Regions from separate parts of the Rahnella sp. P4_A8 genome, predicted to be linked through region 3. Evidence: predicted binding sites of a transcription regulator. Region 3 holds the regulator's gene; each other region holds the start of a gene.
The links. The regulator PhoB, encoded in region 3, activates phosphate uptake and scavenging genes when phosphate is short. The targets are predictions, from matches to a motif close to CTGTCATAAAACTGNCNNAT.

Region 1: AC1DUO_RS17840 (heavy metal response regulator transcription factor) is a predicted target of PhoB. The motif match lies at 4,350-4,369, and genes of this name have one in related genera.
Region 2: ugpB (sn-glycerol-3-phosphate ABC transporter substrate-binding protein UgpB) is a predicted target of PhoB. The motif match lies at 2,725-2,744, and genes of this name have one in related genera.

Annotation. Positions count from the first base shown of each region.
Region 1 covers NZ_JBFUHK010000042.1:5,058-11,522, forward strand. The annotation lists gene AC1DUO_RS17810 (fasciclin domain-containing protein) at 1-19, opposite strand, end outside; gene rhtA (threonine/homoserine exporter RhtA) at 195-1,181, opposite strand; gene ompX (outer membrane protein OmpX) at 1,581-2,114, shown strand; gene AC1DUO_RS17825 (molybdopterin-dependent oxidoreductase) at 2,196-2,960, opposite strand; gene AC1DUO_RS17830 (cytochrome b/b6 domain-containing protein) at 2,953-3,594, opposite strand; gene AC1DUO_RS17835 (hypothetical protein) at 3,621-4,244, opposite strand; gene AC1DUO_RS17840 (heavy metal response regulator transcription factor) at 4,458-5,132, shown strand; gene AC1DUO_RS17845 (heavy metal sensor histidine kinase) at 5,125-6,465, shown strand, end outside.
Region 2 covers NZ_JBFUHK010000028.1:41,114-47,697, reverse strand. The annotation lists gene livG (high-affinity branched-chain amino acid ABC transporter ATP-binding protein LivG) at 1-555, shown strand, start outside; gene livF (high-affinity branched-chain amino acid ABC transporter ATP-binding protein LivF) at 583-1,284, shown strand; gene AC1DUO_RS14960 (aminotransferase-like domain-containing protein) at 1,416-2,603, shown strand; gene ugpB (sn-glycerol-3-phosphate ABC transporter substrate-binding protein UgpB) at 2,817-4,130, shown strand; gene ugpA (sn-glycerol-3-phosphate ABC transporter permease UgpA) at 4,313-5,200, shown strand; gene ugpE (sn-glycerol-3-phosphate ABC transporter permease UgpE) at 5,197-6,042, shown strand; gene AC1DUO_RS14940 (sn-glycerol-3-phosphate import ATP-binding protein UgpC) at 6,049-6,584, shown strand, end outside.
Region 3 covers NZ_JBFUHK010000031.1:14,740-21,323, reverse strand. The annotation lists gene AC1DUO_RS15620 (helix-turn-helix domain-containing protein) at 1-308, shown strand, start outside; gene phoR (phosphate regulon sensor histidine kinase PhoR) at 342-1,661, opposite strand; gene phoB (phosphate response regulator transcription factor PhoB) at 1,684-2,373, opposite strand; gene sbcD (exonuclease subunit SbcD) at 2,601-3,839, shown strand; gene sbcC (exonuclease subunit SbcC) at 3,836-6,584, shown strand, end outside.

The sequences.
Region 1 (6,465 bases), on a different contig from region 3:
TACGGAGTAATGTTTTCATGATGGTGTCCTTCGTCAGTTAGGAGGTGAGGTCTTGCCTCACATCTATACATACGAATGACCCTCTGCTTTTGGATGCAGGAAAAATGAAATAAATGAAAATAATTTTCAACCTGCTGATAGAAAAGAAAAAGCCACATCGGGATGACGTGGCTTTTTTATGCGATGCGGTGCAATTACTTCCCGGAAGGGGTATTTCCGGCAATATCCACCGTCTCGATTTTGGTTTTGCGCTGCAGGGTAAGTGTTGAACCGGCGGAAGCCGCGATAATCGCCGCCAGCCCGATCCACTGCGTCGCGGTCAGGAATTCACCGAGGAAGATAATGCCGGAAAGCGCGGCCATCGCCGGTTCCATGCTCATCAGCGTACCGAAGGTTTTGGCTGGCAGTTTGGTCAGCGCCATCATTTCCAGTGAATAAGGAATGGCGGAAGTGAGCAGGGCGATCAGCAAGCCGAGCGGTAAAATATCCCAACTGAAAATAGAGGTGTGTGCCTGGATTGCGCCAATCGGGAAGAAGATTAACGCCGCAATCAGTGACCCCATCGCGGCGGTGCCCGGTCCGTAACTGCTGCCAGCACGTTGTCCGGCGAGGATATAAACCGCCCAGCAGCCACCGGCGATCAGCGCAAAGCACGCACCTTTGAGGTCAACACCGCCGGCACTTTGTCCCAGGGGTAACAGGAAGAGTAACCCGATTACGGCCAGCACGACCCAGATGAAATCCACCGGACGGCGTGAGGAGAACATCGCGACCGCCAGCGGGCCGGTAAATTCCAGTGCAACGGCAATGCCCAGCGGCACGGTACGCAGGGCCAGATAAAACGAATAGTTCATGCAGCCCAGCGCCAGGCCATACATCATCAGTGCACGCAAATTACCGCCGCGCATTTTCAGGCGCCACGGACGAAAATAGAGCAGCAACAGAATAGAGCCGATACCAAGACGCAGAGCCGTGACACCCTGCGGGCCGACCACCGGGAAAAGCGTTTTTGCCAGCGACGCGCCGCCTTGTAATGACAACATGGCGATCAGTAGCAACAGAATCGCCACCAGCGGTGAGGTTTTTTTCGGTAACGCAGGGACGGGCGGGCTGTTGTTATGCGTCGCTGCCTGCAGAGCGATCTGCGGATCCTGCGGCTGATTTTGTCCTGACTGTGTCATCCATTGCGCCTTTTGAGGTGATCCCATGAATCCGGAAACTTCAGATTTATAGTTTTGAAAAGAAAGGTAAAGCGCTGTCAGTGTAGAGGGAAAAGTGGCGAGAAAAAATCCTCACGAAAAAGTTTTTTTCGGAACGTGTTTGTTAAAAAACTTCCTAAAATAGTTTGTTTTTTGAGCAAATTTTTAGGAATTATCTGCTAATCTCAAAAAGTTCAATAAGTTTACCTTATAGTTTGTGTGACTAAAATCCCAATAAAATTAAATGGATAGCGTGTGCTGGAAACTTCCTGTTACACCATATGATGCTTTGGACATCTTAATTGAGGCAGAGTTTCACACTAGTTTTTGTTATATTTTCAAACGTGAAGGTTACTTTGGTTTCTCTTTTTGAGGTGGTTTATGAAAAAAATTGCATGTCTTTCCGCATTAGCTTGCGTAGTTGCACTGGGCGTTTCTTCAAGCGCTTTCGCTGACACCAGCACCGTAACTGCTGGCTACGCTCAGGGTGACGCACAAGGCGTTGCTAACAAAGCAAACGGCTTCAACTTAAAATACCGCTGGGAACAAGATAGCAACCCACTGGGCGCTATCGGTTCTTTCACTTACATCGAAGATGACAGCTCTCCTGCATCTGGCGACTACCGTAAAGCACAATACTACGGTCTGACTGCGGGTCCTGCTTACCGTCTGGCTGACTGGGTTTCCATCTACGGTGTTGTGGGTGTTGGCTACGGCAAATTCCAGTACAACGAAGCGGCAGCATCTACTGCTAACCGTGAAAAAAATGACACCAGCGATTACGGTTTCTCTTACGGTGCTGGTCTGCAGTTCAACCCAATCCAGAACGTTGCTCTGGACGTGTCTTACGAACAGTCCCGCATCCGCAGTGTTGATGTTGGTACCTGGATCGCAGGCGTGGGTTACAGCTTCTAATTCTTCGCCGCAGCGTAACGCTTTGCCGTTACCCTCCCGCGAAAACAAAAACCGCTCAGCTGAGCGGTTTTTTTATGCCTGTCAGATCCCGCTGAACCAGTTATAACCCTGATCTTCCCAGTAGCCGCCGGGATATTCATTGGTGACGAAAATCGCGCCAATATGTTTGGCGTTTTTAAAGCCGAGTTTGGTTGGCATCCGCAGGCGTAACGGGTAACCAAAATCGGGGGGTAAGGGTTTGCCGCCAAAATCCAGAGCCAGAATGGTTTGCGGATGCAGTGCCGTCGCCATATCAATACTGGAATAATAGCGGTCGTCACATTTGAATCCGACATATTTGGCTGTCAGATCCGCGCCGACGTGTTGCAGAAACGTTTTCAGCGGTACGCCTTTCCACTGGCCGATGGCGCTCCAGCCCTCAATGCATATCAGCCGGGTGATCTGGCTTTCCTGCGGCAGGCGCTGCAATTGTTCCAGTGTCCACGGCGCTTTCTTTTGCACCAAACCGGAGACTTCCAGCCGGTAATTGGGGATGTCGATTTCCGGCACGTTGTATTCGGGGTAATACGCATTGAAACGAAACGGTGTGGTGATTTGATCGGCGCGATAGGTTTGCGCCAGTTTCTGGCCGCTGAACAGCCAGCTTTGTACCCGGTCGTTCCAGCGGGACATCGCCCACAGCACTTTATCGACCTGATCGCCGTCCTGCAGATTACAGCCGGTAAGCATCGAAACCGCGCCCAGCGTAAGGCCGGAGCGCAATAACATACGGCGTTGAATATTAACCAGTTGCTTGCGCTGATCGGGTTCAAGAATAATTTTTGGCCGCTGTGTTTTATCACTCATCGGCTCGGTCCTCCGTGCTAATTTTTTTGCCGCCGGTCAGCATCGCCACGAAGGTTTTCGGCACCAGCAGAACCATCAGTACGTGAATAATGACGAACAGCAGTACGCCGCTCATCGCAAAGAAATGCACATAACGGGCGATATCAAAACCGCCAAACAACCAGACCAGACCGCTGAACTGCGCGGGTTTCCAGATCGACAAACCCGACAGCACCAGCAGCGCGCCCAGCAACAGAACACCGCTGTACATCAGTTTTTGCACCGCGTTGTACTGACCCAACTTGTGCGGGAGTTTGAATGTCAGTGCGCGAACGCTATCGCGCCAGACCGTACGGGGCGAAAAGGGGAAAAAGTCGCGTCTGAAATGACCGCTAAAAATGCCCCACAGCAGATAGAACAGGGCATTGGCCGCCAGCAGCCACATTACCGCCAGATGCCAGGCAATATTGCCACCCAGCCAGCCGCCGAGGGTGGTGTTCTGCGGGAAAGTGAAAGCGAAAAGCGGGTCGGCGTTATAAATCCCCCAGCCGCTCATCACCATGCCGATCATTGCCAGCAGATTGATCCAATGACAAATGCGAACCGGCCAGGAATGAATCCGGCGCTTCCGGGGCGATGAGAGCTGAGGTTTCACGCTTAATCTCCTGTTGTTCGGCCGGATTACATCGGCGGCGCGATGCCGTCTTTACCGGCAGCAATACCACGGGCAACCAGTGCACCTTTGTCATCTTTTATGGCAAACAATACGATTTTAGTGCCCGGTTTCAGCAGGCTGCGGTCGCCCGGCGCCAGCAGTACAACCGGTACGTCGTCAGGCACAATGACCGTTTTCTCGGCATCGTGATATTTCACGGTCAGGGTGCGGCCATTGCTGTTCACCAGCTTGCCGACGGTGCCGTTGGTCATGGTATTGATTTTGCCATCGGCGGATTCAAACGGATTGAAGCCTTCACCGCTGCCGCGCAGGCTGGGGGCGAATACGTGCACTTCCAGTGCTTTCAGCGTGCCATTAGCCTGCGGAACGGCGGCCGTCCCGATGAAGCTGTCCGCTTTGATATCGCTGATCTGCCCTTTGGTGACGGCATTGATCTTGGTCTGGTCGGTCAGCTTAACGTCGAGTTTTTCGCCCTGACGTGTGGTGATTTGTACCGATGAGTCATTAACTGAGTCAATGGTTCCGCGTGTAGGTTTAATCACATTATCGGCGGCAAATGCCGAAGTCATCCCGCTGCACATCAGCAGGGAACCCAGTAACAGACCAGCGAGACGTGTTGGTGCATTCATGATTAATTCTCCATTTTCCAGCGTTTTTTCATTCTGTTAGATGAATCACTGAACCTGCCAGTGATGAATAACTTTCTTAAGAGTGGACGATAAACCGGTATTGGCTGATGACAAATTGATGACAAAATTGTCATCAAAGGTGTCTGACGAAACTGATAAACTTTCAGGTGAATCATTCTCTAGGTGAATGMTCATGCGGCGCTGAGGGCCTGAATGCGAATACTGGTGATTGAAGACGATGTCAGTACAGGCGATTACCTGAAAAAAGGGCTGACAGAAGCAGGTTACAGCGTAGATCTGGCGCGCAACGGTGCCGACGGCCTGTTTCTGGCGCTGGAAGAGGGGTACGACGCGGTGATCCTCGACGTCATGCTGCCGGGGCTGAACGGCTGGCAGGTGATGGAAGTCCTGCGCAAAAAAAGCGACGTGCCGGTACTGTTTCTCACCGCCCGCGATGAAGTACAGGATCGCATTCACGGGCTGGAGCTGGGGGCTGACGACTATCTCATCAAACCGTTCTCCTTCACCGAACTGGTGTTGCGTATCCGCACCTTGCTGCGCCGCCCGGCCGCCCGTGAGCCGGATGCGTATTCGGTGGCGGATCTGAATCTTGATGTGCTGCGCCGCCGCGTGACCCGTCAGGATCAGACCATCGCACTGACCAATAAGGAATTCATGTTGCTGCAGTTGCTGATGCGCCGCGAGGGTGAGGTTCTGTCGAGAACCATGATCGCCTCGCAGGTCTGGGATATGAATTTCGACAGTGATACCAATGTAGTGGATGTCGCCATTAAGCGTCTGCGTGCCAAGGTTGACCGCAGCTTTGAGGTGAAACTGATCCATACCGTGCGTGGCATTGGTTACGTGTGCGAAGTGCGACATGAGTGATCGTCAATTGACTCACCTCCCGAAACGCGCCATGTCGCTGACGCTTCGCGCCACCTTACTTTTCGCGCTGATCGCCTCGATGGTGGTCAGCGCCGTCGGTTTCTACCTCTATTACTCGATGGATAAAGAACTGGTACGCCGCGCGGATTACCAGGTCAGCGGGCGTGTGCAGTATTTCCGTCATCTGCTTGCCAACGAATTCCCGCTGTCGCAACTCAGCCGTAATCCCGGCCTGTTTGAAAATATGCTCGGCAATGAGCGCGATATCCTGACGTTTCGTCTGTCCGGTGAGAAGCTATTGATCAACGTCAATCCGTCGCGGCTGGCATTGCCGCCGGTAGCGGCGGTGCCTGATGGCCAGCCGCTGACGCTGAATACGGTGCATCATCTCACCGCACCCGATGGTACGCCGGTACGCTTTGCCCGTGCGGCGGTACAGATTCAGGACGGGCGGACAGTTGAAATCACCGGCGCGCATTTCATGACCGAGGAGTCGCGTCTGTTGCAGACTTTCCGCTGGGAAATTATTGGCGCGGTGTTATTCGCTTATTTGCTGATTGCCGCACTGGGTTATCTGGTGATCCGCCGCGGATTGCGGCCGCTGCGCAATATGGCGCATGAAGCGGCGCAGATCCATCCGGCCAGTCTGTCTACGCGCCTGTCTTCGGAAAATGCGCCGCAGGAATTGCAGCAATTAATTTATTCTTTCAATGACATGCTGGACCGGCTCGCCGAGGGGTATCAGCGGCTGACGCAATTTTCCGCCGATCTGGCGCATGAAATCCGCACCCCGGTGGGGGCGCTGATGGGGCATTGTCAGGTGGCGTTATATCAGCCCCGGACAGTGGAAGAATACGAAACGCTGCTGGCGAACAATATAGAAGAGCTGGAACGCATTTCACGTATGGTGGAAAACATTCTGTTCCTGGCGCGCGCTTCCGATGCGCGCTCGGTTCTGACCATCACCAGTATTGATGTTTCATCTGAAATTACCCGTATCCAGGAATATTTCGAAGGGCTGGCCGAAGAGCGTGAAATGACGCTTCACGGGCAAGGTGAGGGAACCTTGCATGCGGATGCGATCCTTTTCCAACGTGCGCTGAGTAATCTGGTCGCTAATGCGGTGCGTTATGGCCGCGAGGGAAGTGCCATCGTGCTGCGCGCCGAACCCCATGCAAAAGGCATGAATATCCGGGTGATCAGTCAGGGTGAGCCTGTTCCGCCGGAAAAACTCGGAAAACTTTTCGACCGCTTCTATCGCGCGGATGCTTCACGTAGTGAAGGCGGCAGTTCCAGCGGCCTTGGATTGTCGATTGTTCAGGCCATTATGGCC
Region 2 (6,584 bases), on a different contig from region 3:
TTACCGGGGCAGAAAATTGCCCGCATGGGCGTGGTACGTACTTTCCAGCACGTGCGTCTGTTCCGTGAAATGACGGTGATCGAAAACCTGCTGGTCGCGCAGCATCAGCACCTGAAAAGCGGCGTGCTGGCTGGGCTGTTCAAAACGCCGGGCTTTCGTCGCGCTGAAGCCGATGCTTTGGATCGCGCTGCTGACTGGCTGGAACGTGTCGGATTGCTCGAGCTGGCAAACCGTCAGGCGGGTAATCTGGCTTACGGCCAGCAACGCCGTCTGGAAATTGTCCGCTGCATGGTGACGCGTCCTGAAATCCTGATGCTCGACGAACCGGCTGCCGGTCTTAACCCGCGTGAAACCGAAGAGCTGAACCAGCTGATTGCCGAATTGCGTAACCAGCACAACGTGTCTGTTCTGCTGATTGAGCACGACATGAAACTCGTAATGGGTATTTCCGACCGCATCTACGTAGTGAATCAGGGCACGCCGCTGGCACAAGGCACACCGGCTGAAATTCGTAATAATCCTGACGTGATCCGCGCCTATTTAGGCGAAGGTTAATGGGCGAAGGCTAAGGGACAGAACAAGATGTTGTCATTTAATCAGGTATCCGCCCATTACGGCAAAATTCAGGCGCTGCATGAAGTCAGCCTGAGTATTAATAAAGGGGAAATCGTCACGCTGATCGGCGCGAACGGCGCGGGTAAAACCACACTACTTGGCAGTTTATGTGGCGAACCACGTGCGACGAATGGCTCGATTATTTTCGAAGGGAAAGACATCACGCAGTGGCAGACCGCCAAAATCATGCGTGGCGATATCGCGATTGTGCCGGAAGGCCGCCGCGTGTTCTCACGCATGACGGTGGAAGAGAATCTGGCGATGGGCGGTTTCTTTGCCACACGCGATCAGTATCAGGAACGGCTGGAGCGCGTGTTTACGTTGTTCCCGCGCCTGAAAGAGCGTCGTGTGCAGCGGTCAGGCACCATGTCCGGCGGTGAGCAACAGATGCTGGCGATTGGCCGTGCGCTGATGAGCCAGCCACGTTTGCTGCTGCTCGATGAGCCGTCGCTGGGGCTGGCACCCATCATCATCCAGCAGATTTTCGACACTATCCAGCAATTGCGCGAAGAAGGAATGACCATCTTCCTGGTCGAGCAAAACGCCAATCAGGCGCTGAAACTCGCTGATCGTGGTTACGTTCTGGAGAATGGCCATGTGGTGCTGGAAGATACCGGTGCGGCATTGCTGGCGAACGAAGCGGTGCGTGCGGCCTATCTTGGCGCATAAATTGGCATCGGATTTTAAAAATCTGTGTTAAATCTAACAAACCGCACGGCAAGCGCTTTGCGGTTTTTATTTTGTCTATAAATTAACATCTCTTACATTCGTATAACTTTGCACATCATCAGGAACATGTCATGAACACAGAAGGTTTACTCGCCGCCCGTATGGTCAGGCTTAAAAGTTCAGCCATCCGGGAATTGCTGAAACATAGCAAGATGGAAGGCGTTATTTCGCTGGCGGGTGGTATTCCTTCTTCGGCGCTTTTTGATTTCGACGGCCTGCGTGAAGCCACACATCTGGCCATTACTGAACAGCCGGAACATGCGTTCCAGTATGGTCTGACTGAAGGCAGTTATACGCTGCGTGAGCGTATTGCTGAGCTTTGTCAGGAGCGTGGTGTGGTTGCGCAGCCTGAAGATATCGTGGTCACTGCAGGCTCCCAGCAGGCGCTGGATCTGGTGATGCGCGCCGTGGTGAACCCCGATGATGTTTTCGTGGTGGAGCGCCCGACCTATCTGGCGGCGTTACAGACCCTGGAACTGGCCGAAGCTAAACTGCTGTCCGTCGGTTCTGATGGCGACGGCATGATTGTTGATGAGCTGGCGGAACGCCTAAAAACGCAGAAGATTAAAGGCGTGTATCTGGTGCCAACGTTCGGAAACCCGAGCGGCGTAACCCTGAGCCGTGCCCGTCGTGAGCAACTGGTGAAACTGGCAGCACAGCACGAATTCCTGATTGTAGAAGATGACCCGTACGGCGAACTGCGTTTCACCGACGAACGCCAGCCGACGCTGTTTGAGCTGTCGAAAGCGATGTTTGGTCACGCGGATAACATCATCTATACCTCAACGTTTTCCAAAATTCTGGCGCCGGGCCTGCGTCTGGGCTGGGTCATTATGCCAGACTGGTTGCTGCATAAAGTCGCCATCATCAAACAGGCCGCAGATCTGCATGCCAGCGCGCTGTCGCAGACCATTGCGGAATATTATCTCGGTCTGGGTCGTCTGCCGAAGCAGATCGAAACCATCCGTGCGGCGTATAAAAATAAATGCCAGATCATGGCCGGACTGCTGGAACGCGAGCTGGGCGATGTGCTGACGTTTGAATATCCGAAAGGCGGCATGTTCCTGTGGGCGCGTTTCCGCGAGCCGCGTAACTGCGCTGACTGGATGAAAAAGACGCTGGAGCAGGGCGTGGTGTTTGTCCCGGGGGAATTCTTCTATGCCGATAATCCGGATCACTCGACCTTCCGTCTGTCATTCGCCACCGCGACCGAAGAGCAAATGTACGAGGCAGTCGCCCGTTTGAAACGCGCCCTGTAATCCCTCTTTTTTCGTATTCCCTGAGGCGCATTGTTAACCCGATGCGCCTTATTTTTTGCCATCTGTCCGTCACCTGCATTTAACGCTGCTGTAACTTCATTGTCATTTAACGGTTATTTTTCTGTCACTTAACCGTGTCATTTTACCTCCCGACTCTACCCGGCTTACTTCAGGCTGCACTTGCAGCACACCAGCAGAATTCAGGAGACAGGCATGTTCATCAACCTCAAAAAAACGGTCATTGGCACCGCGCTGACGCTGGCTTTCAGCGCCAATGCTTTCGCTGTGACAGAAATCCCTTTCTGGCACTCTATGGACGGCGAGTTAGGCAAAGAAGTGAACTCGCTGGCGGACCGTTTTAACCAGACGCACCCTGATGTCAAAATCATGCCTGTCTACAAAGGCAAATACGATGAAAGCCTGGCGGCCGGTATTGCCGCGTACCGCACCGGTAATGCGCCGGCGATTTTGCAGGTTTACGAAGTGGGCACCGCGACCATGATGGCCAGCAAAGCCATCAAACCGGTTTACGAAGTGTTCAGCGATGCGGGCATTAAAGAAGACGTTTCCCAGTTCGTGCCGACCGTTTCCGGTTATTACTCCGATTCCAAAGGCCGTCTGCTGTCTCAGCCTTTCAACAGCTCCACGCCGGTGCTGTATTACAACAAAGATGCCTTTAAGAAAGCCGGTCTGAACCCGGATCAGCCGCCGAAAACCTGGCAGGATATGGCTGCGTACACCGAGAAATTGCGTGAAGCGGGCATGAAATGTGGTTACGCCAGCGGCTGGCAGGGTTGGATCCAGATTGAGAACTTCAGTGCCTGGCACGGTCTGCCAATCGCCACCAAAAACAACGGCTTCGATGGCACCGATGCGGTTCTGGAATTCAACAAACCAGAGCAAATCAAACACATCCAGATGCTTGAAGATATGAACAAGAAAGGTGATTTCACCTATTTTGGTCGTAAAGACGAATCCACCGCCAAGTTCTATAACGGCGATTGCGCGATGACTACCGCGTCTTCCGGTTCACTGGCTGACATCCGTCAGTATTCTAAATTCAACTACGGCGTAGGCATGATGCCTTACGACGCAGATATCAAAGGCGCACCACAAAACGCCATCATCGGCGGTGCAAGCCTGTGGGTGATGAACGGCAAAGACAAAGACACCTACAAAGGCGTTGCCGAATTCCTGCAATTCCTGACCACGCCGGAAATCGCAGCCGAATGGCATCAGAAAACCGGTTATCTGCCGGTGACGACTGCCGCGTATGAGCTGACCAGGAAAGAAGGCTTCTACGAGAAGAACCCGGGTTCTGACGTCGCCACCCGCCAGATGCTGAACAAGCCACCGTTGCCGTTCACCAAAGGTCTGCGTCTGGGCAACATGCCTCAGATCCGTACCATCCTGGATGAAGAACTGGAAAGCGTGTGGAGCGGCAAGAAAACGGCCAAAGAAGCGTTAGACACTGCAGTACAGCGCGGGAACTTACTGTTACGTCGCTTCGAAGCTTCTACTAAGTAATCCAGTTTTGCTCCCTCCCCTGCGAAGGGGAGGGCTGGGGTGGGGTATTAAAGACAACTCAGTCGCTTGCCAAAMCCCCTCCCAACCTCCCCCTTCGCAGGGGGAGGAGCCAAAAGCCAAATTCAAAACCAACCTGGTTTGCTCCCTTTCGGGGAGTCTTTTATATCAACGAGTAAACCATCATGAGTTCACACCGTCCCGGTTTTGGTTGCAGCTGGTTGCCCTACGCGCTGGTTTTGCCGCAGCTGTTAATCACCGCGATATTCTTCCTGTGGCCTGCCGGTCAGGCGCTGTGGTATTCGGTGCAGACGCTGGATCCGTTCGGCTTATCCAGTACCTTTGCCGGTCTGACTAACTTCGTGCAGCTTTTTCAGGACTCGTACTATCTCGATTCTTTCTACACCACGCTGAAATTCAGTTTTATGGTGGCATTTATCGGGCTGGCCGTTTCGCTGTTTTTCGCGGCGCTGGTCGATCACGTTGTGCGCGGCAGCCGGATTTATCAGACGCTGATGATCCTGCCATACGCCGTTGCGCCTGCGGTGGCCGCCGTCTTGTGGATGTTCTTGTTCAGCCCCGGTCTGGGCCTGATTACTCATTTCCTCGGCTCGATAGGCTACAACTGGAACCACGCGCAAAACAGCGGTCAGGCGATGTTCCTGGTGGTACTGGCATCGGTCTGGAAGCAAGTCAGCTACAACTTCCTGTTCTTCCTGGCGGCGTTGCAGTCGATTCCTAAATCGCTGGTGGAAGCAGCGGCTATCGATGGCGCAGGCCCGGTTCGCCGTTTCTTCAATCTGGTATTGCCGCTGATTTCGCCGGTCAGTTTCTTCCTGCTGGTGGTCAATCTGGTGTACGCCTTCTTCGATACTTTCCCGGTGATTGATGCTGCGACGGCCGGTGGCCCGATGCAGGCGACCACCACCCTGATTTACAAAGTGTATCGCGAAGGTTTCTCCGGTCTGGACTTGTCCAGTTCTGCCGCCCAGTCCGTGATTCTTATGCTGCTGGTTTGCGGCCTGACGTTCATTCAGTTTCGCTTTGTCGAGCGTAAGGTGCGTTATCAATGATTGAAAACCGCAGAGGGCTGGATATCTTCAGCCACATCATGCTGCTGCTCGGCGTGCTGGTGATCCTCTTTCCGCTGTACGTCGCGTTTGTGGCAGCGTCGCTGGACAACAAACAGATTTTTGACGTGCCGATGACGCTGATCCCGGGCACGCACTTGTGGGAAAACATCACCACGATCTGGACGCAGGGGGCGGGTAACAGCAGTCCGGCATTCGGACGGATGCTGATCAACAGCTTCATCATGGCGATGGTCATCACCGTCGGTAAAATTTCGGTGTCGATGCTCTCGGCTTACGCCATTGTCTACTTCCGCTTTCCGCTGCGTAACCTGTTCTTCTGGCTGATTTTCATGACGCTGATGCTGCCGGTGGAAGTGCGTATTTTCCCGACCGTCCAGGTGATCGCCAATCTGCATATGCTCGACAGTTACACCGGCCTGACGTTGCCGCTGATGGCCTCGGCGACCGCCACCTTCCTGTTCCGCCAGTTCTTTATGACCTTACCGGATGAGCTGCTGGAGGCGGCGCGTATCGACGGCGCGGGCGCGATGCGCTTCTTCTGGGACATTGTGCTGCCGCTGTCGAAAACCAATCTTGCGGCACTGTTCGTCATTACCTTCATCTATGGCTGGAACCAATATTTGTGGCCGATCCTGATCACCAGCGATGTCTCGATGGGCACGGCGGTGGCGGGGATTAAAAGCATGATTTCCTCCGGCGACGGCTCGACCCAATGGAATCAGGTGATGGCGGCCATGATCCTGACCTTATTGCCACCGCTGGCGGTGGTGCTCCTGATGCAGCGCTGGTTTGTGCGCGGTCTGGTAGACAGTGAGAAGTAAACTGAAATGGCAAATTTGAAATTACAGGCAGTGACCAAATCCTACGACGGCAAAAACCAGATTATCCAGAGTATTGATCTGGATGTCGCCGACGGCGAATTCATCGTGATGGTCGGGCCGTCGGGCTGCGGAAAATCCACCCTGCTGCGTATGGTGGCCGGGCTGGAGCGCACTACCTCCGGTGATATCTATATCAACGACCAGCGCGTCACCGAACTGGAACCGAAAGATCGCGGTATTGCGATGGTGTTCCAGAACTATGCGCTGTATCCGCATATGAGCGTGTTCGACAACATGGCATATGGCCTGAAAATTCGCGGCTTCGGTAAAGCGCAGATCCTCGCCCGCGTCGAGGAAGCGGCCCGTATTCTTGAACTCGGCCCGTTGCTGAAACGCAAACCGCGTGAGCTTTCCGGCGGGCAGCGTCAGCGTGTAGCGATGGGACGCGCTATCGTGCGTGAACCGGCGGTATTCCTGTTTGATGAACCGCTGTCCAATCTCGACGCTAAACTGCGTGTGCAGATGCGCCTTGAACTGCAACA
Region 3 (6,584 bases):
TGCAGCGGATGGCTCAACGCTTCCATGATTCATCTGGCGTGGTAACCCAAACCACGATGCGTGAAATTAACAAAATAGTTGATGAAGCCGTTCAGGAGGAAAGACTGAAAGCCTTCGCAGAAAGCTCTGCTGAACGCATTCGCGCTTTGCGTGAAAAAGAAAAAATCAGTCAGGGCGTACTGGCAAGACTCATCAATATGTCCGCCAACAGCATTCAAAAATGGGAGCGGGATGAAACCAAACCCACCGGAGCGGCGCTGATCTTACTGATGCTAATTGAAGAAAAAGGTTTACAGATCATCTGCTAAAAGAAGCCACAGCTTGTTGCTGTGGCTTGATTTTTATCCCTTTACGCCGCTTTGGCTGGCCTGTTCCTGAGGAACAATCAACTTCGGCGCCAGCATAAACATAAACCGGGTACCGACGCCGACTTCACTCATGACTTCAAGTTTCGTGTGGTGATGGCTGAGCGCATGTTTGACGATTGCCAGTCCCAGTCCGCTGCCGCCGGTCTGACGTGAACGGGCTTTATCGACGCGGTAGAAACGTTCGGTCAGGCGCGGCAGGTGCTGCGGCGCAATGCCCGGTCCGTTGTCGCTGATCTGGAACTGTGCGCCATGCGGCGTTTGTTGCCAGCTGACTTCAATCCGTGTCCCCGCTGGCGTGTGGTTAACCGCGTTATACACCAGGTTCGACACCGCGCTGCGCAGTTGATCTTCATTACCAAAGACCTTCAGCTTGTCGTTTACGCGAAACACCACTTCATGCCTGCCGTTGCTTAACGTTTGCACTTCACGTTCGAGCATGCCGAGCATCACCGGAATATCGACTTTCTCGTGCAAATCAATATTCGCTGAGGCTTCGATTTTCGACAGCGTCAGCAGCTGCTTCACCAGCCCGTCCATGCGCCGCGTCTGTTCCTGCATGGTATCCAGCGCTTTAGTGCGGAAAGGCTCTTCCAGCTTGGCGTCTTCCATCATTTCCAGATACCCCTGCAATACCGTCAATGGGGTTCTCAGTTCATGACTGACGTTAGCGAAGAAGTTACGCCGTGCGCCTTCAAGCTGACGCATCTGGGTCACGTCGCGTGCCACCATCAGCAGTTGTCCTTCGGAATAAGGCATGACGCGAAACTCGACATAATGCTCATTATTGAGTTGTAAATTCAGCGCCCGGCTGAAATCGCGGGTCTGGATCCACAGCCGGAATTCCGGATAACGCAGCAGGTTGAAGATATGTTGCCCGTTATCTTCCGGCCAGCGGAAACCGAGCAAATCCTGCGCCAGTCCGTTACACCAGAAAATATTGCCATCTTCAGTGGTCAGCACCACGGCATCCGGCAGCGATTCGGCACCGCTGCGAAAACGTTTGATGAGCTGACCTAATTCCCGACGGCGACGCCGGTTGCGTATCTGCATCTGGTTCAGCCCGTAAAACAGCGGCTCCCAGCTCCAGCGCCCATTCGGTGGCGTAATGCTGCGGTCGAGCCACAGCCAGTGAGAGAGTTTAAGCTGGTTGTAATAATTCCAGCCCAGTGCCGCCATCAGCGACACCAGGAGGAGCCAGCCGAAATGGCCGACGAAGATACCGAGAATTAACGCTGGCAGGCAAAAGAGAAACAATTCACCCGCCAGTCGTTTCCATGACAAACGTTCTAGCACACAGATTCTCCGCTGTGAGGGCTCAATAACGCGTTGAAAAACGGTATCCGGTACCACGAACAGTCTGGATCATTCTGTCATGTCCACTGGTTTCCAGCGCCTTACGTAAACGACGAATATGCACGTCAACCGTGCGATCTTCCACATAAACGTTAGTGCCCCAGACGTTATTGAGCAACTGTTCGCGGCTGTATACACGTTCGGAATGGGTCATAAAGAAGTGTAATAACTTAAATTCGGTCGGCCCCATATCGAGCGCCTGCTCGTTGGCCATTACCCGGTGAGACGACGGATCCAGGCTTAAACCCTGCATGTCGATCACTTCTTCCACCGCCATTGGCGAGATGCGACGCATCACGGCTTTAATGCGGGCAACCAGTTCTTTCGGAGAAAACGGTTTAGTGATGTAATCATCGGCACCCACTTCAAGGCCGCGCACCCGATCTTCTTCTTCACCGCGTGCGGTCAGCATCATCACCGGAATTTCGCGGGTCAGTGCCTCACGTTTAAGATGCTTAATAAACTGAATACCGGAACCGCCAGGTAACATCCAGTCAAGCAGGATCAGTTCAGGGTAAGGTTCAACAAGCTGCCCAATCGCTGAATCAAAATCCTCAGCTTCTACGGCCTGATAGCCATTTTGTTCCAGTACAAAACACACCATTTCACGGATTGGAGCTTCGTCTTCAACCACCAATATACGTCTAGCCATCGTAGGTCCTGCCAATAGGTTAGCGATCTTTTATTTGATTGCGGGCGCCATTATGCGTCAGTTTTGTGACAGATTTATGAATGAAAAGAATGGTTCATTACAGTCAACTATGACAGATAATTTCCGGCCATCTTGCTGAAATTGGTCTGATTTATCGGGGACAGCTTCCCCTGCCGACGTTTATACTTTACCTCATTGTCGTCATCCAGGGTTCATACGGGAGTCTCATGCGCCTGATCCACACCTCAGACTGGCACCTCGGCCAGTACTTTTTCACTAAAAGCCGTGCAGCCGAACATCAGGCATTTTTGCGCTGGCTGACTGGTCAGGTGCAACAACATCAGGTCGACGCCGTGATTGTCGCGGGCGATATTTTCGACACGGGATCCCCACCCAGTTATGCCCGCGAATTGTATAACCGCTTCGTGGTGGAATTACAGCAAACCGGCTGCCAGCTGGTGGTGCTGGCTGGTAACCACGATTCTGTCGCCACGCTCAATGAATCGCGCGAGCTCCTTTCCTGCCTGAATACGCGGGTGATTGCCACCGTCGGTGAAAACCTTTCTGAACAGATTTTAGTGCTCAGTCAGCGTGACGGGAAACCCGGCGCGATACTGTGCGCTATCCCGTTTTTACGCCCGCGTGATCTGCTCGCCAGCCAGGCGGGACAGTCCGGCAGCGACAAGCAACTGGCATTGCAGGAAGCCATCGCCGCGCATTATGACGCGCTCTGGCAGGCTGCGCAGGCCAGACGTGACGAACTGGGCATGCCGCTGCCTATTATTGCGACCGGCCATCTGACGACTGTCGGTGTCAGTACCTCAGATTCCGTGCGCGACATCTATATAGGTACGCTCGATGCGTTTCCGGCGCAGGCCTTTCCGCCGGTCGATTATGTGGCACTGGGTCATATTCACCGTGCACAATGCGTCGCCAAAACCGAACATATCCGTTACAGCGGCTCGCCGATTGCCCTGAGTTTTGACGAACTGAGCAAAGCTAAAAGTGTGTACTTACTTGATTTTGATGGTGCGACGCTCAACGCCATCGACACACTGGAAATCCCGGTTTTCCAGCCGATGCAGATAATCAAAGGCTCGCTGGTGGAGATTGAACAACAACTGGCACAGTTCGAAGGCGGTGATCCGGCCAAACCGGTGTGGCTCGATATTGAAGTCTCCACCCAGGATTATCTCAGCGACATCCAGCGACGCATTCAGGCGCTGACGGAAGATCTGCCGGTAGAAGTCGTGCTGTTACGCCGCAGCAAAGAACAGCGCATCAACAGTATTGAGCAGCAGGAAAAAGAAACCCTCAGCGAACTGAGCGTCAGCGACGTGTTTGAACGACGACTGGCGCTGGAACCGGCCCCTGACGAGCCGCGTCAGGCTCGGATGCGCACGTTGTTTGCGCAGGTGGTTGAACAGGTTACCAACGGTCAGAACGCGGAGGATAGCGCACAATGAAAATTCTCAGCCTGCGTTTAAAAAACCTGAACTCGCTGGAAGGCGAATGGAAAATTGATTTCACCGCCGAGCCGTTTGCCAGCAACGGATTATTCGCCATCACCGGTCCGACCGGTGCGGGGAAAACCACCCTGCTCGATGCCATTTGTCTGGCGCTTTATCATCAGACGCCACGGCTGAACATTACACCAAGCCAGAATGAACTGATGACCCGCCACACCGCAGAATCGCTGGCCGAGGTGGAGTTTGAAGTCAAAGGTGTGGGTTACCGCGCTTTCTGGAGCCAGCGCCGCGCCAAAAATTCCCCTGACGGCAATCTGCAGGCACCGAAAGTCGAGCTGGCGTTACTGGCCGACGGCAAAATTCTGGCGGATAAAGTGCGCGATAAACTCGATGCCATCGCCACACTGACCGGGCTGGATTTCGGTCGTTTCACCAAATCCATGATGCTTTCACAGGGGCAGTTCGCCGCGTTTCTGAATGCCGATGCCAACGACCGCGCCGAATTGCTGGAAGAACTGACCGGCACCGAGATTTACGGTCTGCTTTCTCAACGCGTGTTTGAGCAACATAAAGAAGCGCGCATTGCGCTGGACGGTCTGCATCAGCGTATGGCCGGAATCGAACTGCTCAGCGAAGAACAGCGCCAGACGCTCGAATCACAACGTGCTGAACTGAACGCGCAGGAAATCAGCCTCAGTCAGCAGGCGCAGCAGCGCCAGCAGGATCTGAACTGGCTGCAACAGTGGCAGCAGGTGCAGCAAAAACAGCAGCAGTCTCAGCAACAACTGACCGCCGCAGAGCAGGAAAATCTGGCCGCCGCGCCGCAGTTACAGCAACTGGCGCGCAGCGAACCGGCAGAAAAACTGCGTCCGTTACTCAATGATCGCCAGCGCTGTCAGGATGACGCGCAGCGCCTTCAGCAATTACTGATACAACTGACGCAGCAGCAGGAGCAGCAGATTGCACAGATGACGCCGCTGAGTCTGGCGGTGGAACAGGCGCACACTGCGCGGCAGAAACAGGCGGAAGAACAGCGCCAGATGCAAACGCTGATCGAAGAAAAAATCCTGCCACTGGATAGCGAAATCGCGCAATGGCGCAAATCGCTGGTGGAAACACAACAGGCGGTCAGCGAGTCGCAGAAACAGGCTGGTGAACATAGCGCGACGCTGCAGCAAATCACGGCGGAACGTCAGAAACTGGATGAGGAAAGCCGCCAGCATCACACCCGTCAGGCCGCGCTGACTGAGGCCCTTAACGTCGCACAACAACGTCAGGCTGAACTGGAAAAACAGTACCCGCAGGTAGTGTTACAGAAACGTCAAACCGAACTCATGCAGCTCCGGCCGGTGCGGCAGCAGCTGTTTTCACTCGCGCAAATCTTCCCGCAACTGAACCAGCGCGTGCAGCAACAGCATAAAGATTTTGCGCAGTACCAGACGCTGCTGGCCGAAGAAGAACTGCGTCTGGGCGCGATCCGTCTGCAATGTCAGAAACAACTGGAACATCTGAACGACGTCAAGGCGCTGCATAAACAGGAAATGCTGATCGTCAGCCTTGAAGCCGAACGTGCGAATTTGCAAAGCGGCAAAGCCTGTCCGCTGTGCGGCTCAACATCACATCCGGCGATTGAACATTATCAGGAGGTTAAACCTTCTGAAACCGCGCAGCGCGTCGAGAAAATGCAACTGGAATTCGATGCAGCAAAAGCCAGCGGTATCGAACTGGCGGCGAAAATTAAAGGTCTGAAAGAGCAACAAACACGGCTGCAAACTCAGCTTGAGCAGGATCAGCAACAACTGAATGCGCATACCCTGAACTGGCAACAACTCAGTGCGCCGCTGAATCTGACGTTTACGCTGCATGATACCGCCGACATCACGCAATGGCTGACCGCCCGCGATGAGGAAGAGCAGCAGTCGCAGGCGCGGCTGAGCCAGCACGAACAGCTGGCGCGGGCCCTGCAACAGGCCAAAGATGCCCTGAACGACGCACTGAATGCACAGCAGAAAGTGCAGCAGCAAAGTGCCTTGCTGACAGAGCGCGTTACCCGGCTGGAAGAGATGCAGGCAAAATCTCAGCAAGACCTCGTGCGGTTGCAAAAGCAACTGGCGGAAGGTGAAAAATCCCTTTCTGAGCTGAATGCCCGACGCCTCGAACTGTTCGGAGAGCGTCAGGTTACTCAGGTTCGCGAGCACTTACATCAGCAACAACAGGCGACAGAACAAGCGCTGAGTGATGTCCAGACCGCGCTGCATAAGGCGCAGGAACAGCGCGACCAGTTGGCCGGTCAGTTGGCCAGTACGCAGCAGCAACAGTTACAGACCGCCGCACAACTGACGCTGGTGGAACAGGCGTGGCAGCAGGCATTGAGCGCCAGCGGATTTGCGGATGAAGCCGCAGTGAAACTGGCGCTGCTCGACGACGCGTTGCGCCAGCGGCTTCAGCAACGCAAAGAACATCTGCAACAACAACTGGCACAGGCGCAGGCATTACTGGCGGATGCCCGTCAGCAGCTCGAAAAACATCAGCTTGCCCGTCCTGCACATCTGAGTGAAACCGACAGTGATCTTAACGCCCTGACGGTGCAACAGGCCGAGCTGGCACAACAACTGAAAGTCCTGCAACAACGTCTGGGCGAAGTGAAAAATCAGCTGGAAAGCGACAAGCAACGCCACCATGGTCAGCAGACGCTGATTGCACAGATTGCGCAGGCGCAGCGGACCTGTGATGACTGGGGTT